One region of the Gordonia rubripertincta genome, then DNA from elsewhere that is predicted to be linked to it. Evidence: predicted binding sites of a transcription regulator. Region 1 holds the regulator's gene; each other region holds the start of a gene.
The links. The regulator LexA, encoded in region 1, represses DNA repair genes until DNA is damaged. The targets are predictions, from matches to a motif close to CGAACANNTGTTCG.

Region 1 (7,122 bases):
CAGCGCCCGACAGCGCGCCGGCCGATGCGGTCGCGTCGCCCCCGGTGTGTGCATCCGGCTCTACAGCGAGAACGACTTCGACGCCCGCCCCGCGTTCACCGATCCGGAGATCCTGCGCACCAACCTCGCCGCCGTCATCCTCCAGATGACCTCACTGAAACTCGGTGAGATCGCGGACTTCCCGTTCGTCCAGCCACCCGACGAGCGCGCGATCCGCGACGGCATGGGCGTGCTGACCGAGCTCGGCGCGATCACCGTGAGCCGGGAGGGCGGCCCGCCGCGCCTCACCCCCGTCGGGCGCTCGATGTCCCGCATCCCCGTCGATCCGCGGGTCGCGCGGATGCTGATCGCCGGCCGCGAGCTCGGCTGCCTCGACCACCTGCTCGTCATCGCCTCCGCGATGTCCCTCCCCGATCCCCGCGAACGTCCCGCCGAACACCGCGAGGCCGCGGATGCCTCCCACCGTCGCTTCGTCGTGCCGCAGTCGGACTTCCTGTCCTATGTCGAGCTGTGGCGCTACCTCGAGGAACAGCGCAAGGAGTTGTCCGGCAGCAGGTTCCGGCGGATGTGCGAACGGGAGTTCCTGCACTTCCTGCGCATCCGGGAGTGGCGGGACCTGCACCGGCAGCTCACCGAGATCGTCAAGGATCTCGACTGGCCGGTGAACCCGGCCGGTTCCGACCTCCCCGAGGTCGACGCCGACGCGGTCCACCGCGCGATCCTCTCGGGCCTGCTGTCGAACATCGCCGCGCGCAACACCGAGGGCCGCGAGTTCACCGGGGCGCGAAACACGACGCTGATGATCTTCCCGGCGTCGCCGCTCGCCAAGAAGCCGCCGCCGTTCATCATGGCCGCGGAGGTCCTCGAGACCTCGCGACTGTTCGCACACACCGTCGCCGGGATCGATCCGCTGTGGGCGGAGAAGCTCGCCGGCGATCTGGTCAAGCGCACGCACAGCGAGCCGCACTGGTCGTCGAAGCGCGGTGCCGCGATGGCCTACGAACGGGTCACGCTGTACGGCGTGACCCTCGTCGCGCGTCGTCGCGTCGACTACGGGCCGATCGACCCGGTCGTCTCCCGCGAACTGTTCATCCGCCATGCCCTCGTCGAGGGCGACTGGCGTACGCAGCACCCGTTCTTCGAACGCAACCGCGCCCTGCTCGACGCCGCCTCCGACGTCGAGAACCGCATGCGCACACGTGGACTGGTGATCACCGAGGATCAGCTGTTCGAGTTCTACGCCAAGCGCGTCGGAACCGAGGTCACCTCCGCTCGGCACTTCGACACGTGGTGGAAGAAGGCCCGACGCTCCGACGAGGCTCTGCTCGACCTCAAGCCCGAGGACGTGGCGGCGAGCACCGAGGCCGCGCCCACCGACTACCCGGGTGCCTGGCAACAGGGCGACACCCGACTCGAACTCCGCTACCGGTTCGAACCCGGTGCACCCGATGACGGTGTCACCGTGATCATCCCGCGCGCACTGCTCCCCCACGTGCGCTCGGCGGGATTCGACTGGTCGGTGCCCGGCATGCGGACGGAACTGGCCACGGCACTGGTGAAGTCGCTGCCCAAACGGCTGCGCAAGTCCATGTCCCCGGCACAGCGTTTCGCCGAGTTGGCCCTGGCCCGTCTGACGCCGCGCAGCGAGCCACTCACGGTCGGACTCGCGCGCGAACTCTCCACGATCACTCAGATGACGGTCACCGCAGCCGATTTCGACGTCGACCGGATTCCGGCCCACCTCAAGATGCATTTCGCCGTGGTCGATGACGCCGGGAACATCACCGCGCGGGCCGATTCCATCGCCGAGCTCCAGCGTGCGGGCACCCCTGCCGCCACGAAGACGGTGAAGCGCACCTTGTATCGCACCTGGACCGACGACGGAATCGGGACCCTCGCCGCACAACGGACAGTCGACATCGCCGGTCAACGACTCACCCGCTACCCGACCATCGACGCGATCACCGACGAGGCCGGGCGGACCCGCGGGGTGGTCGTGATCGACGCCGCGTCGGAGCAGACCCGTGATCGATTGGCGGAGAGAGGGATCGTCGCACTGCTCGACCTCGCGATCCCACCCCTGCACCGACGCGTCGCCGGCTCGCTGGGGGCGGCGGGCCGACTCGCGTTGAGTCAGAGCCCCTACTCGGACCTCGATGCGTTGCTGGCCGACTGCACACGCCGTGCCATCCGCGATGTCGTCGCGGGCCTCGACGCCGCAACTCTGTCCGCGGTGCGTTCACCCGAGGCATTCAGCGCGCTTACGGAGAAGTTGCGGCCGCGGATCTCCGAAGCGGCGCCGGAATACTTCTCGCTCGCGGTCGAATCCTTTGGTTGGGTGGCGCCGGTACGCGCCGCGATCGACCGTCACGCCGGTTCGCTCGCGGCCGACGACGTCGCCGAACAGCTGGAAAATCTCGTCTTCGACGGATTCGTCGCCGCCACCGCCCGGCGACATCTGGAGAACGTGCCGCGTTATCTCGCGGCGGCCGAAGCCCGGCTGACGGCACTGCCGGCCTCCGCGGCCCGGGATCAGGCGGGAGTCGCCGTCGTCGACCGGGTGACCGAGCGGTGGGCGCAGAGACTGACTCAGGTTCCCGAGCACCGGAAGGCGGCCGTCAACGACGAGGCACAGTGGCTCGTCGAGGAGCTGCGGGTGGGATTGTTCGCCGAGCGGCTCGGCACCGCCTACCCGGTGTCGGAGAAGCGGGTTCTACGAACTCTTGACCGACTCGGCTGAGGCGGCTCGGAGGTCGTCGATCTCGCGCTGGAAGTCCTCGACCGAGTCGAACGAGCGGTACACCGACGCGAAACGCAGGTATGCGACCTCGTCGAGGTCGCGCAGCGGTTTGAGGATCGCGAGTCCGACCTCGTTGCTGGGGATCTCGGCCGACCCGCTGGCACGTACCGTGTCCTCGACCTGCTGGGCCAGCTGGGCCAGTGCGTCCTCGGCGACGTGGCGTCCCTGGCATGCGCGCCGGACTCCCCTCATCACCTTCTCGCGACTGAACGGTTCGGTCACGCCGTTGCGTTTGACCACCGCGAGCACAGCGCTCTCCACGGTCGAGAAGCGTCGCCCACACTCCACGCAGGAGCGGCGGCGCCGGATGGCCTGCCCCTCATCAGCGACACGCGAGTCGATGACCTTGGTGTCGTCGTTCTTGCAGAAGGGGCAGCGCATCGTATCCTCACGCAGGTCACGGGACACTCTGATGCAGCCGGGCCGCATGCCAGGCCGGTAGTCGGCCGGTCCCTGTGACATCGAGGATACCGCCCGCGCTCAGTGGTACCGGGGGGCGAGGAGCGGCTGGCCGACGCGCAGGCCGCTCGACGGGAGGTCGTTCAGCTGGATGATCTCGTCGACGACTGCCTCACGCGGCATCTCCGGAGCCACGCGCGACGCGATGGTGCTCAGCGAGTCGCCCGAGCGCACGTGCACGACCTCGGTGCCGACCGAGGACGGTGTGACCGTTGCGGCGTAGTTCTGCCCGACGACCGCGATGACCCACACGGCCAGCGCGAGTCCGACGCCGGCGAGGATGGCCGTCGCCGTGCGTCGCCGCCGCCGGATGACGGCCGAGGGTGCGGGCTGCGCGGGGCGCGACACCGGCACGACCGGTGCACGGCCGCGCATACCGACCGGCGAGGCGCACTGGGTGGAGGCGACCCGACGGACCCGGACCGCCGACTCCGGCACCGGACGGCCGTCGACGGGGCGGCGGCCATCGCCGCGGCGCATCGGGCGCGGACGTTCCAGGACGTCACCGCGGGCCGGATCGGTGGAGCGGACGGGGTCGATGAGAGTGGCGGTGCGCATGGTGCCCTCCGTGTTTCCGGTCGAACTCCGTCCGGGCGTCCGACTGCGTCGTCGGCGTTCGAACTGTTCGAGTGTCGATCACCTGTTCGATGAACTGATGTTCGATTTGTAGCACGGCACTCCGACAATTGTCTCGCGACACGTCGAACAAATGTTTGATGCGGCCGGCATTCTGGGCTAGGGTCGTCGGCAGACAAGCGATCTACCAGCACGTTCGGAAATCGAGAGGAAGCCCGATCATGAGCGATGACGGCGGTAAGCGCACCGGAGCGCGGGGCGCCGACGAGCCCGTCACCCCGGCAGACATGGCGGCGGCCGAGGCCTCGCTGACGCCGCGGCAGCGCGGAGTTCTCGAGGTGATCCGCAAATCCGTGCGCGAACGCGGTTACCCGCCCAGCATCCGCGAGATCGGCGACGAGGTGGGTCTCACCTCGACCTCCTCCGTCGCCCATCAGCTACGGACCCTCGAACGCAAGGGCCTGCTCAAGCGCGACGCGAATCGTCCGCGCGCGGTCAACATCGCGCCGAGTGAGCCGCCGACGCCCACCTCGCCGACCGGTGGTGCGCTACCCGAGCCCACCTTCGTGCCGGTCCTCGGCCGGATCGCCGCCGGCGGCCCGATCCTCGCGGAAGAAGCAGTCGAGGACGTGTTCCCGCTCCCCCGCGAGCTGGTCGGCGAGGGCTCGTTGTTCCTGCTGAAGGTCGTCGGCGAGTCGATGATCGACGCCGCGATCTGCGACGGCGACTGGGTGGTGGTCCGCCAGCAGAACGTGGCCGACAACGGTGACATCGTGGCCGCGATGATCGACGGCGAGGCCACGGTGAAGACCTTCAAGCGCCAGAAGGGTCATGTCTGGCTGATGCCGCACAACGAGCTGTTCGACCCGATCCCGGGCGACGAGGCCGTCATCCTCGGCAAGGTCGTCACCGTGATGCGGCGGATCTGACCTCTTCGTTCTCGAGAACCGCGGCGGCCGCCGCGCGAGCCGCAGCCGGATCGGCGGTGGCGAGCGCGGCTGCGGCCGCGTTTTCGCAGGTCGCGCGCGACACACCGGCGAGCCGGGCGCCGACCGCAGCGGCCGCCACCGGAGCACTCGACAACGAGGTCACCCCGAGCCCGACCAGTACACAGGCGAGGATCGGGTCCGCCGCGGCCTCGCCGCACACGCCGACCGGTTTCCCCTGATCCCGTCCGGCCCGCGCAACCGTCGCGATGAGATGCAGGACGGCCGGCTGCCACGGATCGGTCAGCGAAGCGAGATCGGCCGACATCCGGTCGGCGGCCATCGTGTACTGCGTGAGGTCGTTGGTGCCGATCGAGACGAAGTCGACCTCGGCCAGGATCGCGGGTGCGAGGATCGCGGCGGCGGGGACCTCGATCATCACCCCGGCGGTCAGCCCCCGTTCGCGCACCTGTGCGGCGAAAGCGGCCGCCTCGGACGGTGACGCGATCATCGGTGCCATGACCCAGGGGCTCGTCTCGGAGCCGTCGGCGGCGCGCGCGATCGCGTCGAGCTGGTGGGCGCGGATCTCGGGGTGCGCCAAGGCGATCCGGTCGCCCCGTACGCCCAGCGCCGGATTGGGCTCCTCGGGCTGGTTGACGAAGCGCAGCGGCTTGTCCGAGCCGGCGTCGAGGGTGCGGATGACGACCTTGCGGCCACCGAACGCGTCGAGCACCTCGCGGTAGATGTCCGCCTGCTCCTCCACCGACGGTTCGTCGGCCCGTTCGAGGAAGGCCAGTTCGGTGCGGAACAGTCCGACGCCCTCCACCGGATGGTCGGTGGCCGCGCGGGCCGACGACCCGTCGGCGACGTTGGCCAGGATCGCCACCTCCACGCCGTCGGCGGTGCGGCCCGGACCCGACCAGCCGGCGACCAGGGCCGCCTGACGCGTGTGCTCGTCGACACGGGCGCGGGCTGTGGCGTCGTCGGGTTCCACGACGATCTCACCGGTCGTTCCGTCCACGAGTATCACTGTGCCCGAACTGATCCCGGCGAGATCGGGGACCGCGACGACACACGGGATGCCGAGCTGCCGGGCGATGATCGCGGTGTGGCTGGTCGGCCCGCCCAAGCGGGTGACCAGTGCGATGGTGGTGGCGGGATCGAGACCCGCGGTGTCGGCGGGCGCGAGGTCGTCGGCGAGGAGGACCGAGGGCACGTCCGGCGTGGGCACGCCGGGTTCGGGCAGGCCCAACAGTTCGGCGAGGACGCGGTCGCGGACATCGTTGAGGTCGGTGACGCGCTCGGCCATGAGTCCACCGAGCTTGGTGAACACGGCGGCGAACTGTTCGGTGGCGGCGACAGCGGCCGACGGCGCCGAGGCCCCCTTGGCGATGAGTCCCGAGGCGGCACCGATCCACCCGCGGTCCTCGGCGAGCCCGGCGGTGGCGGCGAGTACCTCGGCGGCGACGCCGGTGTTCTGCGATGCACGTTCACGCAGGCGCGCGGCGACCGCCGCCGCGGCGGCGGTGAACCGTTCGGCCTCGTCGGCGCGGAGGTCTTCGGCGATCTCGATGCCTGCGCCCAGCGCCTCTGCGGAGTGGTCGGGTCGGCGGCCCGGCCAGAGTGCGGGCCCGAGAGCCACACCACCGACGACCGGCGTCCCCGTCAGAATCTGCGTCATGTGACCACGGTTACAAATTCTTCTTGACTTGTCAACACAAACAGGCGTAAACACAGTAACTACAACACGCAAAGCCACATGTTCCCACATTCGCCGGCCCGACCAGGGCCTCGGGAACAAGCCGCGGGAACGATCAGAACGGAGCCGGTGTGTACGCCGAGGAGAGACAGCAGGCCATCGCCGAGGAGGTTCGCGTCGCAGGGCGCGCCTCGGTCGCCGAGCTCGCCGCGAAATTCGACGTGACCAGTGAGACCGTCCGCCGCGACCTCGCGGTCCTCGAACGCGGCGGGCTCCTGCAGCGCGTCCACGGCGGTGCCGTCCGCCCCGAGGTCCTGCGCGTGATCGGCGAACTCGGCATCGCCGAACGCGAGACGGAACAGACCGAGGAGAAGGCGGCCATCGGCCGTGCCGCTCTCCGCTTCCTCCCGCCGGACGGCGGATCGGTTCTGTTCGACGCAGGTACCACCACCTTCCGGGCCGCCGAGGCCATGCCGCGCGACCGCGGCCTCACGGTGATCACCAACAGCCTCCCGATCGCCGGGCTGCTCGCCGGACACCACGCCGACGGTCTCCACGCCCTCGGCGGTCGCGTCCGCGGGCTCACCCAGGCGACGGTCGGCGCCGAGACCGTCGCCGCCCTGGGACGTCTCCGCGTGACGACCGCGTTCATCGGCACCAAC
Region 2 (7,122 bases), 1.3 Mb from region 1:
CCGGGAAGGTGAACACGCCGGTCACGTCGAGTCCCTCCGCGACGCCTGCCGCGCCGACCGAGCCGGCCAGTTCGGGGGTGACGCCGGTGCGGTGCTGGCCGGAGTCGACCTCGACGAGCACCTGTACCGGCGTCGAGCCCAGCGCTGAGGCGAGATGTCGTGCGCCGGCGAGGGAATCGATTCCCAGTCGCAGGGTGACCCGCTCGGCGAGGGCACGCAGCCGAGCTGCCTGACCGGCGGTCGGCCACAACGGGTACGCGATGAAGATGTCGGTGCATCCGGTGTCGTCCGCGGCGTCGGCGAAGGCCTCGGCCTCGCCGATGGTCGCCACGGTCAGTCCGACCGCGCCGTGCTCGATCTGCAGGCGGGCGATCTCGGCGCACTTGTGGGTCTTGGCGTGCGGTCGCACGTCGACCCCGAAACTCCGGGCTGCTCCGGCAAGACTGGCGAGGTTGCGATCCAGGCGGTCGACGTCGACCTCGAGGTACGGGGTGTCGATCACGCGTCGCGACCACCGGAACGGCGGGCACGCCCCATCGCGGCCGCCGACTCACCGAACAGCAGGTACTCCTGATGCAGGATGCGGGTGGTCAGGTCGGGGATGAAGCGGTGCCCGATCTCGGCGATCGTCCCGACGACCGAGCTGACCCGTTTGGGCCGGTCGACGATCGCGTGCAGGACGCGGGCCGCGGCCTTGTCCGCGTCCCAGGTGCCGGGCTGGTTGTCGTAGGCCTCGGTGGGCGAGATCATGCGCGTCTTCACCAGCGGCAGACGCACATTGGAGAACGTGACGTGATCGGAGACGGTCTCGGTGCCGGTAACGTCGCTGAACGCCTCCAGCGCCGCCTTCGACGCCGCGTAGGCGCCGAAGCGTGGTCCGCGGGACTGCACCGCGATCGAGGTCACGTTGACCACATGTCCCGACCGCCGGGCCACCATGTGCGGCAGGAGTCCGAGGACGAGGTTGACCGCGCCGAAGTAGTTGACCGCCATGACCCGGTGGTAGTCGTGCGAGCGCTGTACAGAGTTCACGGTGGCGCGCCGGATGGACCGGCCGGCGTTGTTGACCAGCACGTCGACGTGACCGTGCTCGGCGAGCACCGACTTGACCAGCGCGTTGACCGACTCCTCGTCGGTGATGTCGCACTGGTAGGCCACCGCCCGGCCCGGCGGGATGCCCTTCTTGCTGGTCGTCGAATTCAATTCGTCTGCGGCGGAATCGAGTTCCTCGGCAGACCGGGCCACGATCATCACGTTGGCGCCGCGGGCGACACACATCCGGGCGGTGGCCTTACCGATACCGCTCGACCCGCCGGTGATGAGGATGTTCTTGCCCACCAGCGGACCCCGGGGGTCACGGCGACGGTTGCGGGAGCGGTCGAGGTGGGCAGACCAGTACTGCCACAGGCCGGGTGCGTACTCGGTGAAGTCGGGGACGCTGATCCCGTGCTCGTGGAGAACGGCGAGGGTGGCGTCGGAGGAGAAGTCCACCGGCAACGACACCGCGTCGAGCACCGCCGACGGGATACCTTGTTGGGCGGCAAGGAGATTGCGGCCGACGCGGGCCGGTCCCATGGCCGACAGAGCGAGCGCGGGCTCGACCACCGAGTGCGGGATGACGTCGAAACCGCGGGGCGCACCGAAGGCCGGGGCGAGGGCGTTGTACATCTCGGTGGTGGTCAGCGAACGCCGGTCGCCGAGATGGAACACCAGTCCGCTGCGTTCGGGGTCGACGGCTATGAGCGCGACCATCGCGGCGGCGACGAAGTCGACGGGCACCATGTTGAGAGTGCCGAGATCGGGCATCGGCAATCGCAGCCTCGACGGCAGGTGGCCGAGCGTGGCGAGGTGACCGAAGAAGTAGTAGGGGCCGTCGATCTTGTCCATCTCGCCGGTTCGCGAGTCGCCGACCACGATCGAGGGTCGATACACCCGCCACCGCAGGCCCTCGCGTTCGCGGACGACCCGCTCCGCCTCGAACTTGGTCCGGTGATATGCCGTCGGAAAACCTTGGCCGACTTCGAAATCGGCCTCGGTGAACCGACCGCGGTGATCGCCGGCGACGGCGACCGAGGACACGTGGTGGAACAGTGCGTCGTGGGCGATGGCGAAGTCGGCGGCGCGCGAGGTGCCGATGACGTTGGCCGCACGCTGTGACTCGGCGTCGGCGGCCATGTCGTAGATCGCCGCGAGGTGAACCACATGGTCGAACTCCGGCAGGTCATGCGCGTCGAGGCCGAGGCCCGGGCTGGTCAGGTCCCCGACGACCGGGGTCACCCGACCGGTGGCGCCGAGCTCGTCGAGCAGGACGTCGAAGGCCGATCGTGAGGATTCGCGAACGAGGGCGTGGATGGTGGCGCCGGGGTCGACGGTCAGAAGTCGATCGATGACGCGTCGGCCGATGAATCCGCTGCCTCCGGTGATGAAGTAGCTGGTCATGTAGGGATCCCATCATGTGAGCGGGCGAGTCGCCCGCTGGATGTCCTCGTCCCCCCGATGGGAGCTGGAATCTATCTGGTACTGAGGGTTGCACTTACCTCGGCCGAGCGCAATGATCCTTGCGGAATCAAAGGGTTCCGAATGTCGTGTCGAACTTATGTTCGATAGACTGTTCGGGTGGGCTGGGATCAGGGACCACCGACGTGGTCGGAGATGGAGCGGGTGCTCTCCGGTCGGGCGCCCGGCGGCGGTCGTCCGGGCACCGCCTTCGGTCCCGACGACAGCGACCACGCGATGTTCCCGGGAGACGGCGGCGACAGTCCGGCCTGGTCGCGCAAACGCGGCGCCTACCAGGCGGAGGACATCGCGCGCGGCTCGTCGTCGGTGGCCTATGCCGAACTCCACGCCCACAGCTCGTACAGCTTCCTGGACGGCGCGTCGATGCCGGAGGAGCTGGTCGAGGAGGCGGAACGCCTCGGACTCCAGGCGCTGGCCGTCACCGATCACGACGGCTTCTACGGCATCGTCCGGTTCGCCGAGGCGGCCCGCGAGTTCAGGATGCCGACGGTCTTCGGTGCCGAGCTGTCGCTGGAACCCGACATCGCCCGGACCGGCCTCAACGATCCGCCGGGAGAACACCTGCTGGTCCTCGCCCGCGACGGCGAGGGCTATCGGCGGCTGTCGCGGACCATTGCCGAGGCGCACATGGTGGCGGGCGAGAAGGGGTTGCTGCGCTACGACCGCGACGCCCTGGCCGGTGCGGGCGACGGACACTGGCTGGTCCTCACCGGCTGCCGGAAAGGTGCGGTCCGGCGTGCGCTGGACCGCGGCGGCGTCCCGGCCGCGGAGATCGCGCTGCGGGAGATGATCGAGACCTACGGCCACGGCAACGTCGTCCTCGAACTCACCGCTCAGGGCATGCCCGACGACGACGAACGCAACGGTGTGCTCGCCGGTCTCGCCGCCCGCATCGGGGTGCCGACGGTTGCGACCACCGGTGCGCACTTCGCCGCACCCCGACGCCGCCGGCTGGCGATGGCGATGGCGGCGGTCCGGGCACGCACCGACATCGAGACCATCGCCGGTTGGATGCCAGGCGTCGCCGGTGCGCACCTGCGCAGCGGCGACGAGATGGCCCGACTGATGCCCGCGCACCTCGACGCGATCGACAACGCGGTCGGTATCGCCGCCGACTGCGCCTTCGAGCTCGGTCTGATCGCACCGGAGTTGCCGCCGTTCGACGTGCCGGAGGGATACACCGAGGCCAGCTGGTTGCGCGAACTCACCATGACCCGCGCCCGGCGCCGATACGGCACACCGGTCGAACATCCGCAGGCCTACCGGCAGATCGAACACGAACTCGCCATCATCGAAACCCTCACGTTCCCCGGCTATTTCCTCGTCGTCGCCGACATCGTCGACTACTGCAAGGCCAACGACATCCTCTGTCAGGGCCGGGGGAGCGCCGCCAACTCGGCGGTCTGTTACGCCCTGGGGATCACCAACGTCGACCCGGTCGCCAACAAGCTGCTGTTCGAGCGATTCCTCGCGCCGGAGCGCGACGGGCCACCCGACATCGACATCGACATCGAGTCCGACCGTCGTGAGGAGGCCATCCAGTACGTCTACCGCCGGTACGGCCGGGATCGCAGCGCGCAGGTGGCCAACGTCATCACCTATCGCGGCCGCTCGGCGATCCGGGACATGGCGCGGGCGCTCGGATACGCGCCCGGGCAGCAGGACGCCTGGGCCAAGTCCCCGGACACCGCACCTTCCGACGTGACCGATCTGGCCGGTGAGATCCTCGGCATGCCACGCCATCTGGGCATCCACTCCGGGGGGATGGTGATCTGCGACCGGCCCATCGCCGACGTCTGCCCCACGGAGTGGGCGCGGATGGAGAACCGCAGCGTGCTGCAGTGGGACAAGGACGACTGCGCGGCCATCGGGCTGGTCAAGTTCGACATGCTCGGCCTCGGGATGCTCTCCGCGCTGCACTATGCGATCGATCTGGTCGCCGAGTACAAGGGCATCGAGGTCGATCTCGCCACACTCGATCTCGCCGAACCGGCGGTCTACGAGATGTTGTGCCGCGCCGATTCGGTCGGCGTGTTCCAGGTGGAGTCCCGCGCCCAGATGGCGACCCTGCCGCGGCTGAAACCGCGTTGCTTCTACGACCTGGTCGTCGAGGTGGCGCTGATCCGCCCCGGTCCCATCCAAGGCGGTTCGGTGCATCCCTTCATCAAGCGGCGCAGCGGGGAGGAGCCGGTCACCGTCGAACACCCGTCGATGCACAAGGCCCTCGAGCGGACGCTGGGCGTGCCGCTGTTCCAGGAGCAGCTGATGCAACTGGCCGTCGACGTCGCGGGCTTCGACGCCTCCGAAGCAGACCAACTACGTCGGGCGATGGGCTCCAAACGTTCGCCGGAGAAGATGGAACGACTGCGCAGACGCTTCTACGCCGGCATGGAGAAGCTCCACGGCATCACCGGCGAGACCGCCGACCGCATCTTCGAGAAGATGGCCGCCTTCGCCAACTTCGGCTTCCCGGAGAGTCATTCGCAGAGTTTCGCGTCGCTGGTCTTCTACTCGTCGTGGTTCAAGCTGCATCACCCGGCGGCGTTCTGCGCGGCGCTGCTGCGGGCACAACCGATGGGTTTCTACTCGCCGCAGACCCTGGTCGCCGACGCCCGCCGGCACGGGGTGGCGGTCCATCGTCCCGACATCAACGCCTCCCTCGCGCACGCGACGCTGGAGAACGAGGGCCTCGACGTGCGGTTGGGGCTCGACGAGGTGCGCGGGGTCGGGGAGGAGGTGGCCCAGCGGATCGTCGACCGGCGTGCCGACGGGCCGTACACCGACATCACCGACGTCTCCCGCCGGGCCGCGTTGAGCGCCAAGGAACTCGAGGGGCTCGCCGGGGCCGGGGCCTTCGACGGTTTCGGTCTCAGCAGGCGCCAGGCGCTCTGGGAGGCCGGGGCGGCCGCGACCGTCCGCGACGACCAACTGGAACTACGCTCGGCGGGTGCCACGCCGACGCTGCCCGGCCTGTCCGACATCGAACTGGCGGCCACCGACGCGTGGGCCACCGGCATCACCCCGAAGTCGTATCCGACGCAGTTCCTGCGCCCTCGGCTCGACGCGATGGGGGTGGTGGCCGCGGACCGGTTGCTGTCGGTGCCCGATGGCGCACGCGTACTGATCGGTGGGGCGGTGACACACCGCCAACGACCTGCGACGGCCTCCGGAGTGACCTTCATCAACCTCGAGGACGAGACCGGGATGGTCAACGTGGTGTGTTCCGTCGGCCTCTGGGCGCGGTACCGTGTACTGGCACAGACAGCACCGGCATTGCTGGTGCGCGGTCGGGTACAGAATGCTGAAGGTGCCGTGACCGTCGTCGCAGATCGTTTGCAGCGCATGGATCTTCGGGTGGGAACCAGATCCAGGGACTGGCAGTAGCCCGTAGGGGTCCTGCCGGAGTCACAACTACGAATCGAGGACATCGATGTCGCAGCAGGTCGTGGTGACCGTCAAGCCGAAGAGCAGCAAGGGTCCGCTGGTGGAAGCCGGACCCGACGGAGCCCTCACCATCTACGTTCGCGAGCCCGCCACCGAGGGTCGTGCCAACAAGGCGGTCGCCGAGCTGCTCGCCTCACACCTCGGCGTACCCAAGAGCAAGGTCGCGCTCATCGGCGGCGCCACCGCCCGCACCAAGCGGTACCGCGTCGATTAGACGGCGCCGGCGAAGCCGTTCTGCCGCCACGCCTCGTAGACGACGATGCTCGCCGCGTTGGCGAGGTTGTGCGATCGACGTCCGGCCAGCATCGGGATGCGCACCCGGTCGGTGACCTCGGGTTCGGCGAGCACCTCGTCGGGCAGACCCGTGGGTTCCGGACCGAACAGCAGCACATCGCCGGGCCGGTAGTCGACGTCGGTGTGATAGCGCTCCGCATGTGCGGTGAACGCGAACACCCGCTCGGGCTTCAGTGTGGTCCACGCCGTCACCAGGTTGGGATGCACGGTCACGGTGGCCATCTCGTGATAGTCCAACCCCGCCCGCTTGACCTGGGCGTCGGACATCGAGAACCCCAACGGCTCGATGAGGTGCAGTTCGCACCCGGTGTTGGCGGCCAGCCGGATCGCGTTTCCGGTGTTCGGCGGGATGCAGGGTTGATAGAACATGATCCGGAACATGATGTGCCCAGCGTAGTCGCAGGGCTCCTCGCCGATGACGGCGCCGCAGGGTGTCCGTTACAGGTCGAAGCCCGTGTTCGCGCCGCACAGCACGATGCACAGCGTCGAATCCGGTTCCGGCCGAACCGCTCCGGTGGTCACCGCGGCGACGGCCGCGGCGGTGCCGTGTTCGACGAGGATGCGGTGCGAGTCCCACAGCATCCGCCGTGCGGCGATGAGCTGGGCGTCGGTCACCAGCACACTGTCGACATCGGGGTGCTGCGCGGCGGTGTCCCAGCAGATGTCACCGACGCGGGTGGCGCCGAGGGAATCGGCGGCGACGCTCTCGAGCTCGACCGGGACCGGCGATCCCGCCGCCCGTGCCTGGTGGAGACAGGACGCCCCGAGAGGCTCGGCACCCACGAGACGGTCGCCGGGACGCAGCGTCGCCGCGAGACCCGCCAGCAGGCCACCGCCTCCGACGCAGACCACGGTGGTGAGCGGATC
Region 3 (7,122 bases), 600 kb from region 1:
GGGCCCGTCGGCCACCGGGTCCTCACCCGGCACCGGCCGTCGGTCGTCCCACGGTTGCCCGCCGTTCTGCGGCAACGTGTCTCCCTCGTCGGCGCCGACCACCAGGTCGACGTCGCCGAGCCCCATCACCCGCTGCCGGGTGTACCACTCACGACGGGCGGTCGACACCACCAGGATGCGCGGAGCGGGCTCCTGCGCCGGACCGTCGAACTCCGGGTCGTAGAAGATCGAATCGATAGCCGGCGCAGTGCCGGGTCGCGAATCCAGGAGCCGGGACATCCGTGCCACGTCGCCGAGTTCGGCGACGGCACCGACGATCCCGGCGAAGGCGAGAAGACTCGTCACGGCATGAACGGCCAGCACCGAACCCGCCGGCGAATCCGATGTCCACACGGAAGGACGCCCCTGCACGCGGACAGCCAGGGACTTGGCCCGGTTGTGGAAGGTCTCCCGCGACGGGTGCGAGCCCGACGCCTCGGCGTCGAGCGCATCGGCCAGGTCGTCGAGTGCGGGCACCGGGCCGGTCACCCGAACCTGGGTGAGACCGCCGAACACCGCGAGCAGCGCGGCGACGAATCCGACGAACCGGAACCGCGGCTCGACGTCGAACCGCGGGGAGAGATCGATCCCGTTGCCGCCCAGCGCATCTCGGAGGGGACCGGCGACGGGTGCGGCGACGACCACCTCCGCCCGACGGCGCAGCCCACGCGCGGCGGCATCGGCCAGCGCCATGTCACCCGCATCCTCACCGGCCACGACCACCACGTCGAGCGGACCGACCCACCCCGGCAGGACGGGACCCGTCACGACCGGGACGTCGACGCGCGCGGCGAGGGTGGCGACCCCCAGCTCGGCCGCCCGATGCGAGACCTCACTGGAGCCGTGGACGATCACGACGCTGCGGGGCCGCAGATCCGCGAGCGGGGACAGTACGCCCTCACGGACCGCCTCGGCGGTGGCACGAACCTGAGCCCCGGCGAGCGCGACGGCCCGCAAGAGCCCGTCGACGTCCGCAGAGAACAGCTCCTCGGCGTCATCGAGGTCGGGTGTACCGGTACGCATGGGACCAGCGTAGCCAGCCGCGGGGACACACGCCCGGGTACGCGACACAGTCACTCGTTCGACCCCCGGAGAGGCGCAGGACCGGAGTACGAACGGCCGCGGCCCCCGACAACGACACCGGCTTCCACGCCCCCCGCGTGGTGGTGTGCGGTCAGTCGACCGGATCCGGAAGTACCCGCAGATGTCCGCGGCGACCCGGCCGGGGTCGGGTCTGGTGGCGGGGCGCACCCGGGGTTGCTGACGGCTGTGACGGCGAGTCGACGGGGCCGGCGCGATGACGGCCGCTGCGGCGATCGGCGAGGGCGGCGTCGTATGCAGCGTCGGCCGCACGCGCCTCGTCGAGAGCTCGCGAGTCGAAGGCATCGAGAGAGTCGGCCGACGTCCGGTCGGAGTTACGGCCGCGGGGCCCGCTGTCGATGAAACCCGGGCGTCCACCTCCGGCGACGGCGCCGGCCTCGCGGACGGCCTCGGCGAGGGCGGTCAGCTCGTGGTCCTCGGCGGGCACCGAGAATCCCCGCTCACTACGCAGCATCTCCCAGCCCCGCGGGACGGTGATCCGTCGAGCGTGGTCGTCGCACAGATCCCAGGAATGCGGCTCCTGCGAGGTCGCCAGCGGACCGATCACCGCAGTCGATTCGGCGTAGACGAAGGTCAGGGTAGCCACCGCGGATCGGGCGCAGCCGGGTCGGCAGCACAGACGGGGAAGCTTCACGTGACGAGATTAGCCCCCACTGTCCGCAACCACGGACTCGACACGCTCAGAACGGGGGCAGGCGGGGAGACAGAGACCACCGTGACCTCATAGACTCGCGCCATGCGCATCCACCCGAAGCCGACGCCGCGCGGCTCGATCGGCCAGCCGGGAATCCGTCGTGGCCGACGCCGGGTCGGACGGTACCGAGATCGGCGTGGCCGCGGCCTGCGATCCCCGCTGCTGCCGCAGAACGTCCCCGCCTACAACACCCGCTCCGACGAGTTCGACGCCGTCGCACTCGAGGCCTTCGCCGAGATCGACGCACAGTGGCACGACCAGTTGGCCGGACTCGACATCGCCGTCGACGAGATCCCGCGACTACTCCCACGCGATCCCGAGACCGTCGAGTGGCCCGACGAGGTGACCGCCGACGGCGCAGTGCCGCTCGCCCGATTGATCCCCGCGGGGATGGACGTCCACGGGGTGCCCACGCGGGCTCAGATCATCCTGTTCCGCCGGCCGCTGGAGTCACGGGCCAAGAAGGGCACAGATCTCCTCGAGCTCGTGCATGAGGTCCTCGTCCAGCAGGTCGCCACCCATCTGGGCGTCGACGAAGACACGATCGACCGCGGACCTGAATGATCCGCGGTCGATGATCGCGTTCGACGCCTGAGCGTCGAGCGTCCAGCTCTCACTGGGTAATTCGATTGTTCGGAGGACGCCGTTCCGGCGACCTCTCAGATGATTCCGCGCTTCAGGCGACGGCGTTCACGCTCCGACAGACCGCCCCAGATCCCGAAGCGTTCGTCGTTGTGGAGCGCGTACTCCAGGCATTCCGCCTTGACCTCGCAGCCCTGGCAGATTCGCTTGGCCTCACGTGTCGATCCACCCTTTTCCGGGAAGAACGCCTCCGGGTCGGTCTGCGCACACAGTGCACGGTCCTGCCACTGCTCCTCGACGGCGTCGAACAGATCGTCGAAGTCGTTGGGCACCAAGGCCAGATGACGGCGGCCGGTGGCATCGTCTGCGTCGGAATCGACGAGATCGGTTGCACCGCCAACGGATTCGAGTGCGGCCGCACGCGCGGTGCCACCGATCATCGAATCGTCAACGGGTCCAAGGGTGTGAAACTCTGCGGTGCCGATCTCCGGGGTGGATGTCATCACGTGCGGCTCTGCGATGAATTGCGGGCGAATATGTGGTTCAAGCGGATTGCCGATCGGATTGTCCAAAGCCATCGTCGGCGCCTCCTAGCTCGGGATGTTGGTCGTTGACTGTCCTTTGCGAACACGACGTGCTGCCGTACCCACCATTTCTGCCACACCATTTGTACTCGGGGTGCACTGACTCACTGCATCCGTTGTACACAGCGCCCGAGCGACGGCCCCTTCACTGCCGGCACCGGCCCTCAACCAAGTTCGAACATATGATCGAATCCGTTGGAGGCCAGTGGTTCTCGACCTCAGATGTTCTCGATCTCAAACTCGGAATGACACTGATGTGATTAGACACGCCGGAGGCGGTCCCGGTCAAGTTGAATCGAAGAATTCCCTTTACCATCGCGTGCCGACAAATCTGTGACTCGACACGACGACGGCTCGAAGGCGAAGTGAAGATCACACTCCCGAGCCCTCCTCCCCGCCCGCAGGACGGGCGCGACAGCGGCGTACGGGCCCTCGTGGCCGACCACTAGAGTGGCGGTGTGAAGGAGTACCTGCTGTGAAGGTGACCGTACTCGTCGGCGGCGTGGGGGGCGCGCGTTTCCTCCTCGGACTGCGCGAACTGCTCGGCACCACCCCGTTCCCGCCGCATCCCGACGACCCCACGATCGGTGTCGGCGAACATCAGATCACCGCGATCGTGAACGTCGGCGACGACGCATGGATGCATGGTGTGCGCATCTGCCCCGACCTCGACACGTGCATGTACACCCTCGGCGACGGCATCGACCCGGAACGCGGGTGGGGCAGGCGCGGCGAAACCTGGCACGCGAAAGAGGAACTCGCCGCCTACGGCGCCGACCCCGACTGGTTCGGCCTCGGCGACCGCGATCTCGCCACCCATCTGATCCGTACCCAGATGCTCGACGCCGGGTACAGGTTGTCCGATGTGACCGCTGCCCTGTCCCGACGCTGGAGTCCGGGCGTGCGTCTGCTGCCGGTCACCGACGACCGGCACGAGACGCATGTGGTGATCGCCAAGCCGGACGGTGACGAGGGCGAGCGCGTCGCCATCCACTTCCAGGAGTGGTGGGTGCGCCACCGTGCCCAGGTCCCGACCTTCGGCTTCGCACAGGTGGGATCGGACGACACCACACCCGCACCCGGGGTGCTCGACGCGATCACCGACGCCGACGTCATCCTGCTCGCACCGTCGAACCCGGTGGTGAGCATCGGCGCGATCGTGAGCGTTCCCGGGATGCGCAGTGCATTGCGCACCACCAAGGCCCCGGTCGTCGGTGTCTCGCCGATCATCGACAACCGGCCGCTGCGCGGCATGGCCGACGCGTGCCTCTCGGTGATCGGTGTCGAGTCGTCCGCCGAGGCCGTCGCCGGCCACTACGGTGCCCGTAGCGGCAACGGCATCCTCGACGGTTGGCTGATCGCCGAGGGCGACAGCGCGCAGGTCGACGGGATCGCCATCGGCTCCGCACCGTTGCTGATGACCGACCCCCAGGCCACCGCGCAGATGATCCGCGCTGCCTGCGCACTCGTCGACGTGGCCATGCCCGAACAGAACGCGGGCACCGAGTGAGTGACCTCGCCGATCACCGCGCCCCGGGTGGCCTCGAGATCCGGCCGGTCAGCGGGCTCCCCGAGTTCACTGCCGAATCCGACGTCGCCGCCGAGATCCTCGCCGCCGCACCATGGTTGGAATCCGGAGATGTGCTGGTGGTGACCAGCAAGATCATCTCCAAGGCCGAGGGCCGCATGGTCGATGCGCCGGCCGATCCCGAGGAGCGTGATGCGCTGCGGCGCAAGCTCGTCGAGGCCGAGTCGGTGCGGGTACTCGCCCGCAAGAACCGCACGCTGATCACCGAGAACCGTCTGGGTCTGGTCCAGGCAGCAGCCGGGATCGACGGCTCCAACGTCCGCTCCGACCAGCTGGCCCTGCTCCCCGAGGACCCCGACGGCAGCGCGAGACGACTGCGCACCGCCATCGCCGAGCGTGTCGGTCTCGAGGTCGCGGTGATCATCACCGACACGATGGGGCGTGCCTGGCGCACCGGGCAGACCGATGTCGCGATCGGGTCGGCGGGTATCGCTGTCACCCATCCCTACGACGGCGGCACCGACGACTACGGGAACCCGTTGGTGGTGACCGACATCGCGGTCGCCGACGAACTGTCCGCGGCCGCGGACCTGGTCAAGGGCAAGCTCGCCGCCGTGCCGGTGGCCGTCGTACGCGGGTTCGCGCCCGTCGACGACGGTTCGACCGCCGCCGACCTGATCCGTCCCGCCGAGGAGGATCTGTTCCGGCTCGGCACCGAGGAGGCGATCGCGCTGGGCCGTCGGGAGGCCATCCGTACCCGACGCTCCGTACGGGCCTTCGACGACCGGCCAGTCGACCCGGAACTGCTGCGCGCCGCGCTGGGCGAGGCCCTCACCGCGCCCGCGCCGCACCACACCCATCCGGTGCGGTTCGTGTGGGTGCGGTCTGATGAGCGGCGTCGTGCGCTGCTCGACGCGATGACCGCCGAATGGCGTGCCGACCTCGAAGCCGATTCCAAGACACCCGAATCGATCGAGAAGCGACTCCGTCGTGGGCAGATCCTGTATGACGCACCGGAACTGGTGATCCCGTTCCTGGTGCCCGACGGAGTGCACGACTACCCCGACGACCGACGCAACGCGGCCGAGCACACCATGTTCACGGTGGCCGCGGGCGGCGCGGTGGCGAGTCTGCTGATCGCGTTGTCGGTCCGCGAGATCGGTAGCTGCTGGGTCGGCTCCACGATCTTCGCCGCGCCGACCGTGCGTCGTGTTCTCGAACTCGACGCGTCGTGGGAGCCGCTGGGTGCCGTCGCCGTCGGGCACCCTCTCGAGGCTGCTCCGCTGCGCGACGCGGCGCCGACCGACGAATGGGTGATCGAACTGTGAGTGCGGAATCCCTGCATGCCTCAGCTGTCGGGGCACTGACCGCGTGGCAGGCGCCCGACTCGGGGCAGGACAGTCTTCGGCATGCCTATCTCGCGTTCCTCGCCGCCACCCCCGACGCGTGCCTGCGGGCCTGTGCGGCAGGCCATCTCACCGGGTCGGCCATCGTCTTCGACGCCGACCGCAGCCATGTCCTGCTGACCCTGCATCCCCGCGTCGGCAAGTGGATCCAGCTCGGCGGACACTGCGAACCATCCGACGAGACCCTGGCCGCCGCCGCGCTGCGGGAGGCCCGCGAGGAATCCGGCATCCCAGGGCTCGATCTCGACCAGGTCGGCGCCGGCGGTGGCATCGTCCATCTGCACACCCACCCGATCACCTGCTCGCTGGGAGTGCCGACCCGGCATCTCGACGTGCGCTACCGGGTGGTCGCGGCCCCGACCGCCGACGGCGGTCTGCCACAGTTCGAACGCAGCGAGGAATCGGTGGACCTGCAGTGGTGGCCCATCGACGGCCTCCCCCCGGACACCGACGCCGACATCCCGGAGTTGATTCAGGCCGCGCTGCGGGACTGACAAGACCCTGTGTTCACTGGTCGACCTCAACCCGACCCGCAGACGTCGATTGACGTCTGCCGGTCGAGTTGAGGTTCGGCAGTCAAGAACTGGCTGACGCGACCCCCAGCTAGACCCGAATCCCCTTGCCGACCGTCACAACGCCACCGGCGCTGACGGAGAAGCGCTCCCGGTCGGCGTCGGGGTCGACGCCGAGTTGCTCGCCGTCGCCGACGACTACGTTCTTGTCGAGGATCGCCTTACGGACGACCGCCCCCTTGCCGATGCGTACGCCCGGCATGAGAACGCTGCCCTCGATGATCGCCCCGTCCTCGACGAGGACGTTCGACGACAGCACCGAATTGCGAACGGTGCCACCCGAGATGATGCAGCCCGAACCGACCACCGAGTCCTCGGCCACGCCGCCTTGGACGAACTTGGCCGGTGGGAGGTTGTGTGTCTCGCCGCGGATCGGCCAGCGGCCGTTGTAGAGGTTGAAGATCGGGTGCACGGACACGAGATCCATGTGCGCCTCGTAGAACGCGTCGAGGGTTCCGACGTCGCGCCAGTAACCCTTGTCGCGCTCGGTGGCGCCCGGCACCTCGTTGTCCTTGAAGTCGTAGACGTAGGCGGTGTCGCGGGCGACGAACGCCGGGATGATGTCGCCGCCCATGTCGTGGTCGGAGTCGGAGTCGGCGGCGTCCTCGCGCAGCGC

Region 2: the regulator LexA is predicted to act here: its motif matches at 2,590-2,603, upstream of RVF83_RS14035 (error-prone DNA polymerase).
Region 3: the regulator LexA is predicted to act here: its motif matches at 3,176-3,189, upstream of cofD (2-phospho-L-lactate transferase).

Annotation. Positions count from the first base shown of each region.
Region 1 is NZ_CP136136.1:4,388,621-4,395,742, forward strand. It holds gene hrpA (ATP-dependent RNA helicase HrpA) at 1-2,740, shown strand, start outside; gene nrdR (transcriptional regulator NrdR) at 2,714-3,181, opposite strand; gene RVF83_RS19925 (LysM peptidoglycan-binding domain-containing protein) at 3,281-3,817, opposite strand; gene lexA (transcriptional repressor LexA) at 4,057-4,764, shown strand; gene RVF83_RS19935 (phosphoenolpyruvate--protein phosphotransferase) at 4,742-6,442, opposite strand; gene RVF83_RS19940 (DeoR/GlpR family DNA-binding transcription regulator) at 6,592-7,122, shown strand, end outside.
Region 2 is NZ_CP136136.1:3,081,483-3,088,604, forward strand. It holds gene RVF83_RS14025 (alanine racemase) at 1-502, opposite strand, end outside; gene RVF83_RS14030 (SDR family oxidoreductase) at 499-2,439, opposite strand; gene RVF83_RS14035 (error-prone DNA polymerase) at 2,617-5,901, shown strand; gene RVF83_RS14040 (DUF167 domain-containing protein) at 5,948-6,175, shown strand; gene RVF83_RS14045 (tRNA (cytidine(34)-2'-O)-methyltransferase) at 6,172-6,636, opposite strand; gene RVF83_RS14050 (serine/threonine dehydratase) at 6,694-7,122, opposite strand, start outside.
Region 3 is NZ_CP136136.1:4,987,973-4,995,094, forward strand. It holds gene RVF83_RS22735 (hypothetical protein) at 1-1,062, opposite strand, end outside; gene RVF83_RS22740 (DUF3499 domain-containing protein) at 1,214-1,774, opposite strand; gene RVF83_RS22745 (metallopeptidase family protein) at 1,877-2,398, shown strand; gene RVF83_RS22750 (WhiB family transcriptional regulator) at 2,494-2,757, opposite strand; gene cofD (2-phospho-L-lactate transferase) at 3,476-4,510, shown strand; gene RVF83_RS22760 (coenzyme F420-0:L-glutamate ligase) at 4,507-5,856, shown strand; gene RVF83_RS22765 (NUDIX domain-containing protein) at 5,853-6,428, shown strand; gene glgC (glucose-1-phosphate adenylyltransferase) at 6,538-7,122, opposite strand, start outside.